One region of the Streptomyces sp. NPDC003035 genome, then DNA from elsewhere that is predicted to be linked to it. Evidence: riboswitches for the same ligand, from Rfam matches in the RefSeq annotation. Region 1 holds a riboswitch; the other holds the start of a gene.
The links. A riboswitch is a leader RNA that binds a small molecule or an ion and turns the genes downstream of it on or off. The one in region 1 is predicted to bind S-adenosylmethionine.
Positions count from the first base shown of each region.

Region 1 (7,553 bases):
GTCGACGAGAACGGCGTGGAGCGCAAGATCGGCCGTATGGAGAAGCTCCGCGTCAAGCTCAACAAGGGCTACTACGGCGGGGACAACCAGATCGCCAAGCCGACCGTCGAGGAGTACAAGGAGATCCAGAGCGGCCACGGCCACCACTGATCACCTGATCCCTTGACCTGAAGGTCGCCACAGCGGGAGCCCCGTCCATTCGATGGACGGGGCTCTTTGCCGTCCCCGTGGATCGATAGGGTGGACGCTGTAACCGTCAGGTGATGACCCAGGAGCTGCCATGAGCGCTGTGACCCCCGCTGGAGGACCTACCACGGCGGGCCGCTCGTGGCCGGCCGTCCTGGACGGTCTGCTGACCGGCCGCGACCAGAGCGCCGAGGACACCTCCTGGGCGATGGACCGGATCCTGAGCGGGGAGGCCACCGACGCCCAGATCGCCGCGTTCGCCGTGGCCCTGCGCGCCAAGGGCGAGACCGTCGAGGAGATCACCGGCCTCGTCCGCACCATGTACGAGCACGCCAGGACGATCGAGGTCCCCGGCGCCACGGTCGACATCGTCGGCACCGGCGGCGACGGAGCCAAGACCGTCAATATCTCCACCATGTCGGCGATCGTGGTGGCCGGCACCGGCGCCAAGGTCGTCAAGCACGGCAACCGGGCCGCGTCCTCGGCCTCCGGCGCCTCCGACGTCCTGGAGAAGCTCGGCGTCAACCTGGAGCTGACCCCGCAGCGGGTCGCCGAGGTCGCCGAGGAGGCCGGGATCACCTTCTGCTTCGCCGTGAAGTTCCACCCGGCGCTGCGCCATGTCGCGATGGCGCGGAAGGAGATGGGCATCCGCACCGTCTTCAACTTCCTCGGTCCGCTCACCAACCCGGCCCGGGTCAAGGCCCAGGCGACCGGTGTCGCCGACGCCCGGATGGCCCCGATCATGGCCGGTGTGCTCGCCGAGCGCGGCTCGTCGGCGCTCGTCTTCCGCGGCGACGACGGCCTGGACGAGCTGACGACCACGGCCACCTCACGGGTGTGGGTCGTACGGGACGGCGCGGTGCGCGAGGAGGCATTCGACCCGCGGGACGTCGGCATCGAGCTCGTACCGGTGGAGGCGCTGCGCGGCGCCGACGCCTCGTACAACGCCGACGTGGCCCGCCGGCTGCTCGCGGGCGAGACCGGTCCGGTACGGGACGCGGTGCTGCTGAACTCGGCGGCGGCGCTGACGGCGCTGGAGCCGGGGGAGGGCACTCTGGTGGAGCAACTGCGCGAGGGAATCGCGAGGGCGGCGGAGTCGATCGACTCGGGGGCGGCGAGGAAGGCGCTGGAGCGCTGGGTCGCGGCCAGCAACGCGTAGTTCCGCCCCAGGGCCCCGCGTGTGCGGGGCCCTGGCACGTTCCGGAATCCGGACACGGGTTGCGCCGGGGCGATCACGTGGCATAGCTTCTGTGCCAGGTCATGAGTGACAGCTACGAAGCCCCGGCTTGCTGTCCGGCAACCCTCCGTCCGTGGCGGGGTGCCCCGGGTGAAGACCAGGCCGTAGGCAGCGAGGTCTACGGCAAGCGCGGACCCCTCGAAACCTTGGGGTCCTGGTCCTCAGGGAGCCTCTTGTGAGCAAGCGAATGCGATAGGGCCTTCGGCCCCGTCTCCCCCTCCGCGCGAGCACCGTGTGTTGAGGCAACACCCGTACGAGGCACCCCACTTCGCGCTGCCCTGCGGGCCCTTCGCTGCCCAGTCATGCCAGGAGATACCGCCATGTCCGCGTACCCGAACGCCGCCACCGCCACCGCCGCTATTGCTTCCGAGGCCGAGTCCGGCGACCCCTGCTGCGGCGCCCCGCTGCCCGTTCTCGGGCGGGATGTCACCGTTCCGCTCGTCACCGGCGGCGAGGTCACCTACGCCGCGCTCGACTACGCCGCCAGCGCGCCGGCCCTGCAGCGGGTGTGGGACGACGTCGCCGCCTACGCCCCGTACTACGGCAGCGTCCACCGCGGTGCCGGGTACCTGTCGCAGCTCTCCACCGACCTCTTCGAGAACAGCCGCGCCACGGTCGCCGAGTTCCTCGACTGCCGCCCCGGCGACCAGATCGTCTTCACCCGCTCCACCACCGACTCGCTCAACCTGCTCGCCGCCGCGCTCCCCGACGACTGCCAGGTCTTCGTCTTCGAGACCGAGCACCACGCCTCGCTGCTGCCCTGGCAGGACGCGCGGGTGACGTACCTGAACGCGCCCCGCACCCCGGTTCAGGCCGTCGAGACCCTGGAGCGCGCCCTCGCCGACCGCGACCCGTACGGCCCCGCACTCGTCTGCGTGACCGGCGCGTCCAACGTCACCGGGGAGCTGTGGCCGGTGAAGGAGCTGGCCGCCGCCGCGCACGCCCACGGTGCCCGGATCGTCCTCGACGCCGCCCAGCTCGCGCCCCACCACCCCGTCTCCGTCCAGGAGCTGGACGTGGACTGGGTCGCCTTCTCCGGGCACAAGCTGTACGCCCCGTTCGGCTCGGGCGTCCTCGCGGGGCGCGCCGACTGGCTTCAGGACGCCGAGCCGTACCTCGCCGGTGGCGGCGCGTCCAAGAAGGTCGCCCGCCGCACCGACGGGGGAGTCGACGTGGAGTGGCACACCACCGCCGCCCGCCACGAGGCCGGTTCGCCGAACGTCATCGGCGTCTACGCCATCGCCTCCGCCTGCAAGGCGCTCACCGAGGCCGGCTTCGACACCCTCGTCGCCCGTGAGCAGCACCTGATCGCCACCGTCCGGGAGGGCCTCGCCGAGGTCCCCGAGGTGAAGGTGCTCTCGCTCTTTGGCGACGACGCTCCCCGCGTCGGTGTCATCTCCTTCGTCGTCGAGGGCTGGAACAGCTCCCACTTCGCTGCCGCGCTCTCCGCCGAGTACGGCATCGGTGTCCGCGACGGTCTCTTCTGCGCCCACCCGCTGGTCCGCACCCTGCTGGGCAGCGACCCGCAGACCCAGGGCGAGTGCGGGGCCCCGGAGGCCGCGCCCGGCGAGAAGTCGCTCAACGCGATCCGCGTCAGCTTCGGCGCCGGTACGCCGGACGAGCACGTGGAGCGTTTCGTACGGGCCGTGAAGGAGCTCGTCCGGGACGGCGCGCAGTGGAAGTACCGTACCGAGGACGGCCGTTGCGTCCCGGACCGCGGCTGAGTCGTACCGCTCAGGCCGCCAGCCTCGTCCCCACCAGGACCATCCGCAGGGCCCGCTCGGCCGCGTCGGCGAGGAACTCGGCGCCCCGGTCGAGCGCCTCGGGCAGGGCCATCGGCGCGGGCAGGATCGAACCGTAGGCGTCCACCCCCACCGCTCTGACGTGGTGGACGCCGTGTCCCAGCGTGCCGGCCAGCGCGAGGACCGGGACGCCGTGGGCCTTGGCCCGGCGGGCGACCTCGGCGGGGATCTTGCCCCGGACGGTCTGCCCGTCCAGGGCGCCCTCGGCGGTGATGACGAGGTCCGCGCGGGCCAGCCGGGCGTCCAGGTCGATCCGGTCGAGCAGTACCTCGAAGCGGGGCAGCAGCCGGCCGCCCAGGGCGGCGAGCCCGGCCCCGAGACCGCCCGAGGCGCCCGTGCCGGGGGCGGTCCGCAGGTCCACGGGCCCAGGGAGGTCGCGGCCGAGGACGGCGGCCCAACGCTCCAGAGCCGCCGACAGCTCCTCGACCTGCTCCGGACTCGCGCCCTTCTGCGGACCGAACACCCGCGCCACGCCCCGCCACCCGCACAGCACGTTGTACGGATTGCAGGCCACGAGCAGTTCGGTCCCGGTGAGGCGCGGATCGATACCACCCGTGTCGATCCGGTCCAGCCGGTTCAACGCACCGCCCCCGAGGGGGAGTTCGACTCCCTCGGCGTCCAGGAGCCGGGCGCCGAGGGCCTGGAGCGCGCCCGCGCCGCCGTCCGAGGTGCCGGAGTCGCCGCAGCCGACCAGGATGCGGCGGGCGCCGGAGTCCAGCGCGGCCCGGATCAGTTCACCGACCCCGAAGGTCGTGGTGGCGGCCGGGTCGCGCCGCCCGGCCGGTACCAGGGAGAGGCCCGCGACGGCCGCCATCTCGACCACCGCGGAGGAGTGGTCGAGGAGCGCGAAGTGGGTGCGTACGGGCGCGCCCAGCGGGCCGGTCGCGACCCGGGGCACGAGCGTGCCCCCGGTCGCGGCCGCCAGCGCCCGAGCCGTGCCCTCCCCGCCGTCCACCAGCGGGATCAGATCGAGCACGGCGTCCGGGCGGGCTCTGCGCAGCCCCTCGGCGATCGCCTCCGCGGCCTCGGGGGCGGAGAGGGACTCCTTGAAACCGCTGGGGGCGACGGCGATGCGAAGGGTCATGGCTGGGTCTCCGGAAGGACGGGCACGCCGAGCAGCGGCCAGACGGCGAGGGCGAAGCACAGCACCAGGGCGGCGCTGAGCGGGGCGAGCACGGCGGACAGCCGCAGCAGCTGACGCGGGGTGAAGCCGGGGACTCCATCGGGTGGTTCGGCGAACAGCGCGACCGGCTTGGCGGAGGCGGGCAGGGTCTGGCAGAAACCGGCGGCGGCCGTGGAGGCGAGCGCGGCGGCGACCGGGTTGACCCCGGCGCCGACCGCCGCGGCCATCACCAGGGGCACCAGGACGGACGAGCGGGCGGACCGCGACTGGAGCACCAGATGCGCGGCCGTGCCGACCACCACGACCACGGCGAGGAACGCCCAGGCCGGCACCCCGGCCGGCAGCCCGCCGACGAGCCAGCCCGCGGCGCCCGAGTCGACCAGCGCGACGCCCATCGCGGTGGTCGCCGCCATGAACAGGAGCATCGGCCACGGCACGGCCCCCAGCCCGTCCTTGAGCCGTACGGTCCCCAGCATCGGCGACGAGGCCACCACCGCGCCGATCAGCGCCACCACGGCGGGCGACACCCCGTGCAGCGGCTCCGAGCACCACAGGGCGACCACCGTGCCGAGCAGCGTCAGGCACCGGGTCTCCTCCGTGGTGAGCGGGCCCGAGACGGCGGTCGGGGAGTGCTCCTGGAGGTGCGCGACGGTGATCCGTACCGGCTCGCGCCGGTCCGCGCGGCGCGTGGTCGTCAACAGCACCGTCTCCGCGGCCAGATGGGAGGAGACCACCGCGAGCGGGAGCCCGAGCACCAGCCACTCCACGAAGCCGATCCGCTCGCCCGTCCGCTCCAGGAGCAGGCTCACCGTGATGAGATGCGCGCCCGCGCCGATCAGCGTGGTCACCGCCGACAACAGCACGACGGTGGGGAAGAGCAGCGCCAGCATCACCACCAGCCGGCGCCGCTCGGACAGGGTCTTGGCCAGCGCGAGGAAGACCGGCAGCGCGAGCGCGGCCCGGCCCGAGGTGGCCGGGACGGCGAAGGCCGTCACCACCAGGGCCGCGGTGGTCAGATGGACCAGCTGGCGTACGGTACGGGCCCCGCTGACCAGGAAGGCCGCGGCCCGCCCGGCGAGCCCGGTCCGGGTCACCGCGGCGGCCAGCACGAACGCGCAGATCAGCAGCCAGATCGTCGCGTCCCCGAGCGTGCCGAACAGCGTGTCGGCGCTGATCACCCCGGTCGCCGTCAGCGCGAGACCCGCTCCGAGCGCGACATGGGTGTCGTCGACGGGCGCGGCGATCCACGCGCAGGTGGCGAGGACGAAGACGGCCAGCGTGAGCCGGGCCTCGCCGCCGAGGCCCTGGGCGGTGCCCGGGACGGCGAGCAGGGCGCAGAGGCTCAAGGACAGGCAGAGCCACACCGCCTGGCGGAGGGAGAGGTTCACGAGAACCACTCTCCGAGCCGGGAGTGAGCCTCCCATGAGCCCTCCATGAAGGAAGGTTCACGCGGGGCTCGGGCCCCGCTCACGGCATGCGGTACCCCATGCCCCGTACCGTCTCCAGACGCTCCGCCCCCAGCTTCTTCCGCAGCGCCCGGACGTATACGTCCACGATGTTGGAGCCGGGATCGAAGTCGTATCCCCAGACGTGGGAGAGGATCTGCTCCCGCGAGAGCACCTGCCCCGGGTGGCGCAGGAAGAGTTCGAGCAGCACGAACTCACGGGCGGTCAGGTCCACCGTCCGCTCCCCGGACCGGGCCCGCCGGGTGCGCAGGTCCAGGCTCAGATCGCCGCTGCGCAACACGGTGACCTCGGGTGTACGGGCGGCGGTGCGCAGCCGCAGCCGTACCCGGGCCAGCAGCTCCTCGAAGCGGAACGGCTTGGTCATCCAGTCGTCCGCGCCGCCCTCCAGGCCGGCCACCGTGTCCCGTACCGAATCGCGGGCGGTCAACACGATGACGGGCAGCGTCACCCGGGCCTCGCGCAGTTCCCGCAGCACGGTGAAGCCGTCCCGGCCGGGCAGCCCGATGTCCAGGACCATCAGGTCGAAGCCGCCGGTGACCGCCCGGTCGAGGGCGGTGTCGCCGTCGGCGGCGACCGTGGTCGTGAAGCCGTTGGAGCGCAGTCCCTTCTCCACGAAGGAGGCGATGCGTTCCTCGTCCTCGGCGATCAGGATGCGGTGCACGGTGACTCCTCGAGGGCGAGTGTGAGGACGAAGGTGGCTCCGCCGCCCTCGGTCGGGCGCAGTTCGACACGGCCGCCCCGATGGCCTTCGGCGATGGCCCGGACGATGGCGAGACCGAGGCCGGCGCCGCTGGTCCGGGCACCGCGGCGGGCGGTGCCCCGCCGGAACCGTTCGAAGATGACCTCGGCGTCCTGCTCCTGCACGCCGGGGCCGCCGTCGGCGACGTACAGCTCGATCCGGCCCTCGGTCGTGCGCGAGCCGATCGCGATCCGCTGCCCCGGCACGGTGTGCTGGACCGCGTTCTGGGCGAGCTGCACCATCGCCTGGGTGATCCGCTGGGGGTCGAGGACGGCCTCCGGGTCGGCGACCCCGTCGAGGACCCAGTCCCGTTCGCCCAGCGCCCGCGCCTTCACGAAGACATCGGCGGTCAGTTCGGCGAGCTGGACCGGCTCGGTGCGCACGAAGTCGGGGCGTTCGGCCTTGGCGAGCAGAAGCAGGTCCTCCACGATCCGGCTCATCCGGTCGAGTTCGTCGGTCACCAGCCGCACGGTCTCGCGCTGCTCGGCCGGGTCCTCGCCCATCAGCTCCAGATGGCCGCGCACGATGGTGATCGGGGTGCGCAGTTCGTGCCCGGCGTCGTCGACGAACTGGCGCTGCCCGGCGAACGCCTGTTCCAGGCGGTCCAGCATCGCGTTGAAGGTCTCGGCGAGCGCGGCGATGTCGTCCCGTCCCTGCACGGGGATCCGCTGGGTCAAGTCCCGTTCGGTCAGCTCGGCGGCCGTCGCGCGCACCACTCGTACGGGTGCAAGGATGCGGCCCGCGACGGCCCAGCCGATGCCGGTCGTCATCAGCAGCGCCACCCCCGATATGGCGAGCAGGGCACGGAACGCCTCGTCGGCGACCGCCCGTTCGCGGTCCGCGTGGAAGGCGACGACGAAGGCCGCGTCCGGTTCGGCGCCGCCGGAGCCCTTGATGGGCACCTTCGCCCAGCGGACCTCGCCCTGGGCACGCGCGAGGCGTCCGGAGGGCGCGTCGGTGGCGGCGATGGCGTCGAGGGAGCCGCGGTCGCGGTGCAGCG
Region 1 is NZ_JBIAPJ010000008.1:414,746-422,298, reverse strand. Features, by position in the region: gene ACFYV5_RS26685 (cytochrome bc complex cytochrome b subunit) at 1-150, shown strand, start outside; gene trpD (anthranilate phosphoribosyltransferase) at 281-1,345, shown strand; SAM riboswitch class IV at 1,443-1,559, shown strand; gene ACFYV5_RS26675 (aminotransferase class V-fold PLP-dependent enzyme) at 1,744-3,147, shown strand; gene ACFYV5_RS26670 (glycerate kinase) at 3,158-4,309, opposite strand; gene ACFYV5_RS26665 (SLC13 family permease) at 4,306-5,736, opposite strand; gene ACFYV5_RS26660 (response regulator transcription factor) at 5,816-6,475, opposite strand; gene ACFYV5_RS26655 (sensor histidine kinase) at 6,460-7,553, opposite strand, start outside.

Region 2 (7,553 bases), on a different contig from region 1:
CGTACTCGTTGGTCGCGGCGTTCAGGCCGTGGCCGACGGGCAGGTTGCGGACCTTCTCCGCCACGACGCCGCCCTCGAGGCCGGCGTTGATCGCGATCTGCTTCAGCGGGGCCTCGAGCGCCAGCTTGACGATGTTGGCACCGGTGGCCTCGTCGCCCGTCAGGTCGAGCTCGAGCTTCTCGAAGACCGAGGAGGCCTGCAGCAGGGCCACGCCACCACCGGCGACGATGCCCTCCTCGACGGCCGCCTTCGCGTTGCGAACGGCGTCCTCGATGCGGTGCTTGCGCTCCTTGAGCTCGACCTCGGTGGCGGCACCGGCCTTGATGACCGCAACACCGCCGGCGAGCTTCGCCAGGCGCTCCTGCAGCTTCTCGCGGTCGTAGTCGCTGTCCGAGTTCTCGATCTCGGCGCGGATCTGGTTGACGCGACCGGCGACCTGGTCGCTCTCACCGGAGCCGTCGACGATCGTGGTCTCGTCCTTGGTGATGACGACCTTGCGGGCGCGGCCCAGCAGGTCCAGGCCGGCGTTCTCGAGCTTGAGACCGACCTCCTCGGAGATGACCGTGCCGCCCGTGAGGATGGCGATGTCGTTCAGCATGGCCTTGCGGCGGTCGCCGAAGCCCGGGGCCTTGACCGCGACGGACTTGAAGGTGCCGCGGATCTTGTTGACGACCAGGGTCGACAGGGCCTCGCCCTCGACGTCCTCGGCGATGATCAGCAGCGGCTTGCCCGACTGCATGACCTTCTCCAGGAGCGGGAGCAGGTCCTTCACGGAGGAGATCTTGGAGTTGACGATCAGGATGTACGGGTCGTCCAGGGACGCCTCCATACGCTCCATGTCGGTGGCGAAGTACGCCGAGATGTAGCCCTTGTCGAAGCGCATACCCTCGGTGAGCTCCAGCTCCAGACCGAAGGTCTGGGACTCCTCGACGGTGATGACGCCTTCCTTGCCGACCTTGTCCATCGCCTCGGCGATGAGCTCGCCGATCTGGGTGTCGGCGGCGGAGATGGAGGCCGTGGAAGCGATCTGCTCCTTGGTCTCGACATCCTTGGCCTGCTCGAGCAGGGCGCCCGAGACGGCCTCGACGGCCTTCTCGATGCCGCGCTTGAGGGCCATCGGGTTGGCGCCGGCCGCCACGTTGCGCAGGCCCTCGCGGACGAGCGCCTGGGCGAGGACGGTCGCGGTGGTCGTACCGTCACCGGCGACGTCGTCCGTCTTCTTGGCGACTTCCTTGACCAGCTCGGCGCCGATCTTCTCGTACGGGTCCTCGAGCTCGATCTCCTTGGCGATGGACACACCATCGTTGGTGATCGTGGGGGCGCCCCACTTCTTCTCGAGGACGACGTTCCGGCCCTTGGGGCCAAGGGTGACCTTGACGGCGTCGGCGAGCTGGTTCATCCCGCGCTCGAGACCGCGCCGTGCCTCCTCGTCGAACGCGATGATCTTGGCCATGTGAAGTGGTCCTCCCGGACATGGGGTGGATAACGCTCCAGGACCGAACCGACGCCCGCGACGGACGGCCTGCGTGCCCGATGGTTCCTTGCCCCACCTGGCCGCGGGCCTCGTCTGCCCGATCCTCGTAAGCACTCTCACCTTCAGAGTGCTAACGCCAATGATTAGCACTCGACCCGGGAGAGTGCAAGGCCGTCCCGAAGGGACGTCGATGAGGGGTGGTGGTCGGGCGACGGGCGGGGGCAAGCGCCTCTCGGAGATCGGGCGCCCTCCGGCGAAGCCGTCGGCGAACGCACGAGGGGTCCGCATCCTGGTCAGGATGCGGACCCCTCGGCGATGAGAACGCGTGAGTGCGTACGTGGTGGCCGATCGCGCCGTGCTCAGACGGCGAGCTTGACCATGTCCGCCTGCGGACCCTTCTGGCCCTGCGAGATCTCGAACTCGACCCGCTGACCCTCTTCAAGGGTGCGGTAACCGTCCATCTGGATCGCGCTGTAGTGGACGAATACATCCGCACCACCGTCGACCGCGATGAAGCCGTAGCCCTTCTCCGCGTTGAACCACTTGACGGTGCCCTGAGCCATGCCTAACTCCCCTATTACTGGCCCTTGCGCGGGACCGCACTTCGCGGACCCGGGTCAGACCCTGCGCCGGAACGCGTCGACCGCGGCTGAATGTATCTGCCCAACTGCCCTCTGCAACAGGGCAATCGGGCGAGAATTCTGGGCGCGGCGTAAAGGAGAATTCAGGAGAATTCACTGAATTCCGGGGCAAGTCGGGCCCGGCAAAGTGCGCAGAAGGTACACAACACTCGAACACTTTGGCTGCATCTTGTCGCGCACGGACGCATTCTCATATGCGCCTGGCATGAGCAGCGAAGGGAAGCCGGGGGGCTTCCCCAACTCTACCGCGTTCAACCATGCAGAATTGCCCCCTCCGCTTCCCGAGCGGAGGGGGCAATTCGGTTACGGCGGGTCATGCGAGGGCTCAGCAGCCGCCGGCGACGGCGGGAATGATCGAGACGCCGGCGCCGTCCGGCGTCGCCGTCTCCAGGCCCTGCTCAAAACGGACGTCGTCGTCGTTGACGTACACGTTCACGAAGCGGCGCAGCTTGCCCTGGTCGTCCAGGACGCGGGCCGCGATGCCCGTGTGGTTCTTCTCCAGGTCGGCGATGACCTGGGAGAGGGTCGCGCCCTCGGCGACGACCTCGGCCTGGCCGCCCGTGTAGGTACGGAGGATGGTGGGGATGCGGACCTTGACGCTCATGGTGGTGCTGCCTTCCGTGACGAGGGTGGTCAGTGGGCCAGGCCGGCGTCGCGGAACGCGTCGAGGCTCGGGCGGATGGTGGCGGTCGCCTGGGAGGTCTCGGCCACCGCGTCCAGGGTCTTGAGGCCGTCGCCGGTGTTGAGCACGACCGTGGTCAGGCTCGGGTCGATGAGACCGGCCTCGACCAGCTTCTTCGTCACGCCGACCGTCACGCCGCCCGCCGTCTCGGCGAAGATGCCCTCGGTACGGGCCAGGATCTTGATCGCCTCGACGACCTGCTCGTCGTTCACGTCCTCCACCGCACCGCCCGTACGGCGCGCGATGTCCAGGACGTACGGGCCGTCGGCCGGGTTGCCGATCGCCAGGGACTTGGCGATGGTGTTCGGCTTCTGGGGCCGTACGACGTCGTGGCCGGCCTTGAAGGCCGCCGACACCGGGGAGCAGCCCTCAGCCTGGGCGCCGAAGATCTTGTACGGCTTGTCCTCGACGAGGCCCAGCTTGATGAGCTCCTGCAGACCCTTGTCGATCTTGGTGAGCTGCGAGCCGGAGGCGATCGGGATGACCAACTGATCGGGGATGACCCAGCCGAGCTGCTCGCAGATCTCGTACGCGAGCGTCTTCGAGCCCTCGCCATAGTACGGGCGCAGGTTGACGTTGACGAAGCCCCAGCCCTCGCCCAGCGGGTCGCCGATGAGCTCCGAGCAGAAGCGGTTGACGTCGTCGTAGTTGCCCTCGATGCCGACGAGCTCGCCGCCGTAGACGGCGGCCATGACGACCTTGCCCTGCTCCAGGTCGTGCGGGATGAACACGCAGGAGCGGAAGCCGGCGCGGGCGGCCGCGGCGCCGACGGCGCCGGCCAGGTTGCCGGTGGAGGAGCAGGAGAGCGTGGTGAAGCCGAAGGCGCGGGCGGCCTCCAGGGCCTGGGCGACGACGCGGTCCTTGAAGGAGTGCGTCGGGTTGCCGGAGTCGTCCTTGACGAAGAGCTTGCCCGGCTCGACGCCCAGCTCGCGGGCGAGGTTGTCGGCCTGGACGAGCTTGGTCCAGCCCGGGTTCAGGTTCGGCTTCTCGGCGACGTCGGCGGGGACGGGCAGCAGCGGGGCGTAGCGCCAGATGTTGGCGGGGCCGGCCTCGATCTGCTTGCGCAGCGCCTCGGGGTCACCGGTGGGGAGGTCGTACGCGACTTCGAGCGGGCCGAAACACAGCTCGCAGGCGAAGATGGGGCCGAGGGCGAAAACCTCGCCGCATTCCCGGCAGGAAAGCCCGGAAGCGGGACCGAGATCAACGGTCTTGACCGTCTCGGCGGGGGTTTCGGTGGTGGAAACAGTCTGTACAGCCATGGAGGCGAGGCCCTTTCTCCTCATCTTTCCCATGACGAACGTCGCCATGAGACGGATTTGGCACCTTCCCTAGCCGGGAGCCTCGCTGCGCAGTGCGACGACTGCGGACGAGACCGACTGGAGGGTTGCCGGGGCTTCAACGGGCCGTTTCCCTCTGCCCCTCTGGATGAGCGGTATTCGGTTGTGGAACGCGGGCGGTACCCCGACATGCATCGGGCGTCCGCGTTGTTCAAGACTGTAACCGAAGGCATGGGCGGGCGAGATGGTCGTCCGAACCGCGAGATGGAGATCACGTTGCTGGATGAGGTGGAGCGCTGGCTGGCCCGGCGGTCCTGGTCCGTGGCAGACCGTCCGGTGGAGCGGCTGCTGGCCGCCAAGCGGGGGACGACGGTCAGCGTGGTGCTGCCCGCGCTCGACGAGGAGGCGACGGTCGGCGACATCGTCTCCGTGATCCGCCGCGAGCTGATGTCCGAGGCGGTCCCGCTGGTCGACGAGCTCGTGGTGATCGACTCCGGTTCCACCGACCGTACGGCCGAGGTCGCGGCGGCGGCCGGGGCGCGGGTGGTGGCGCGGGACGAGATCCTTCCGCGGATACCGGCCGTGCCCGGCAAGGGCGAGGTGCTGTGGCGGTCACTGATGGTGACCGACGGTGACATCGTCTGCTTCGTCGACGCGGATCTGCGGGACTTCTCCGCGGACTTCGTCACCGGCATCGTCGGCCCTCTCCTCACCGACCCGGACGTCGACTTCGTGAAGGCGATGTACGACCGCCCGCTCGGCGACACCCCAGGTCAGGGGGGTCGGGTGACGGAGCTGGTGGCCCGGCCGCTGCTCAATCTGCACTGGCCGCAGCTGGCCGGTTTCGTGCAGCCGCTGGGCGGCGAGTACGCGGCGCGGCGCTCGCTGCTCGAGCGGCTGCCGTTCCCCGTCGGTTACGGAGTGGAGCTGGGCCTCCTCGTCGACGCGCTGCACACGGTCGGTCTCGACGCCCTCGCCCAGGTCGACGTCGGCGTCCGCAAGCACCGCCATCAGGACGGTCAGGCGCTCGGCCGGATGGCGGCGGCGATCTACCGCACGGCGCAGCTGCGGCTGTCCCGCGGGCATCTGGTGCGGCCGCGGCTGACGCAGTTCGAGCGGGACGAGAAGGACGGCGGCAGGGGCTTCGCGCCCCGGACGTACGCGGTGGACACCGAGGAGCGGCCGCCGATGGTCGAGATCACGGAGTACGCGCACCGGCGCGTGGCGTAACGCCGCGGAATGGCGCTTCTTGCCTAAATTTCCGTTTTATGTGGTTCACCTATCGAATGACTACCTTCCTGGCGGCGCTCGGTCTCGCCGCCGGCGCACTCGGCACGCTGTCCCTCGCCGCGGCCGGTCCGGCCGCGGCGGATGTGGTGGAGCCCTTCGGCAAGCGGTACGACGCGTCCCTGTACGGCGACTTCACCACCATCGGCAACACGGTCATGGCCTGCCCCACGTTCCCCGCCGACCTGGCCGCTCGCTGCGCGGTCGCCGCCGCGGGCCAGGGCGGCGACAACAACAACACCTTCGCCATGGAGCGCGTCAACACCGGCTCCATGGCCCACGGCTACGGATCGAGCACCGGTTACGTGAAGATCCCGGCGGGCGCCGAGGTCGCGTACGCCCGGCTCTTCTGGGGCGGCAACGACGGCACGTACAAGGGGCCGAGCGGCGCCCAGCTCAGACGCTGCGACATCTCCGGGCCCGATGTGGCGCCCTCCCCCGGCGACCACGCGACGACCGTGCCGCACATCCGGGTCGGCGCGGGGGCCGAGACAGCGGTCTCCATCGACTCCATGGTCACGGACCCGGCGGACACCGGCGGCCCGCACTACTACACGGGCGAGTCGGACGTCACGGCCGCCTTCGCGGGCCTGCGCGGCATCGACGCGCAGGTCGCGGTCGGCAACATCTGGGCGCCGAACGGCAAGGGCTGTGTGGCGGGCTGGTCCCTGACCGTCGTCTACGCGTTCCCCGGACCCGAGCCGACGCACGCGCCGGACCGCCGCCATGTGTCCATCTACGGCGGGCACGTGCTCCAGCGCTCCACCTCCCCCGCGACGACGATCACCGTCGACGGCTTCCACCGCACGGCGGGCACGGCGCGGGCGAGCGTGACGGCGTACGAGGGCGACTGGAACACGCCCGGGGACCAGTTCCTGGTCGACGGCAAGAACGTCACCGAGAGCCACACCGGCAACACCAAGAACTTCTTCGTCAGCGAGGACGACGGGGCCGTCTCCCCCAAGCTGGTCAACAACCTGAGCATCGACGCCAAGGCCTTCGACATCCCGGACGGGGCGATCCCGGTGGGCGCCCGGTCGGCGGAGCTGACCTTCACCACGACGGGCGACACCTACGTGCCCTCCGCCCTCGCCTTCTCCGTACCGGTGCCGGACCTGGAGGTCACCAAGACGGCGCACCCGCAGAAGGTGAAGCCGGGCGACACCCTCACGTACACGATCACGGCGAAGAACACCGGCCCGCTCGACCACCCGGGCGCCTCGCTCGCCGACGACCTGACCGGGACCCTGGACGACGCCGTCTACAACGGCGACGCGAAGGCGACGATCGGCAAGGTCACGTACGACGCGCCGAAGATCGGCTACGTCGGTGACATCCCGGCCGGCAAGGCGGCCACGATCACGTACTCCGTCACCGTCCGCGACCCGGTGCGCGGGGACGGGAAGCTGCTGAACGGCGTCGAGGCGGCCTCGCCGCGCTCGAACTGCGGGGACGGGAGCAAGGACCCGGCCTGCGCGGTGGCGCCGGTGATCGACGCGCCGAAACCGAAGCCGGACCCGAAGCCGGACCCGGACCCGAAGCCGGACCCGGATCCCACCCCGTCACCGACGCCGACGCCGACGGACCCGGTGGATCCCTCGCCGTCTCCGATTCCGACCGATACCACCGTCGAGCCGACACCGGTCACCAGCCCCCATGAGCCGCGCCCGGCCCCGCACGGCCCCGGCGGCTCGATGGCGGAGACCGGCGGCAACGGCGAGCGCCTCTGGCTGCTCGGCGGCCTCGCCCTCGCCCTGGCGGCGACGGGTGTGGTGGCGAAGGCGGCCCTGCGCGGCCGGCGCGAACTCTGAGGCGTGGATTCGCCACACTCGTATACGTACGTTTGAGCGTTTACGGGACGGGCTAGGTTCGCCACATGGCTTCTGTGCTCGTTGCCTCCAATCGGGGCCCTCTCTCGTACGCCCTCGCCGCCGACGGCACGCTCAGTGCCCGGCGCGGCGGGGGCGGTCTCGTCTCCGGTCTGTCCGCCGCCCTCGCCGAACAGCCGGAGGCGCTGTGGGTCTGCGCCGCGCTGTCGGACGGCGACCGGGAAGCCGTGCGCCGGGGCGTCTCGGAGCCCGGCGTGCGGATGCTGGCCCTCGACCCGGGGGTCTACGACGACGCGTACAACGGCATCGCGAACTCGGTGCTGTGGTTCCTCCACCACCACCTGTGGGACGTCCCCCGCGAGC
Region 2 is NZ_JBIAPJ010000005.1:516,001-523,553, forward strand. Features, by position in the region: gene groL (chaperonin GroEL) at 1-1,453, opposite strand, end outside; gene ACFYV5_RS19155 (cold-shock protein) at 1,834-2,037, opposite strand; gene ACFYV5_RS19160 (MoaD/ThiS family protein) at 2,441-2,719, opposite strand; gene thrC (threonine synthase) at 2,749-4,056, opposite strand; SAM riboswitch class I at 4,074-4,229, opposite strand; gene ACFYV5_RS19170 (glucosyl-3-phosphoglycerate synthase) at 4,351-5,304, shown strand; gene ACFYV5_RS19175 (hypothetical protein) at 5,361-7,172, shown strand; gene ACFYV5_RS19180 (trehalose-6-phosphate synthase) at 7,238-7,553, shown strand, end outside.
Region 2: linked by a shared signal. The riboswitch ahead of thrC (threonine synthase) and the one ahead of ACFYV5_RS26675 (aminotransferase class V-fold PLP-dependent enzyme) in region 1 are both predicted to bind S-adenosylmethionine.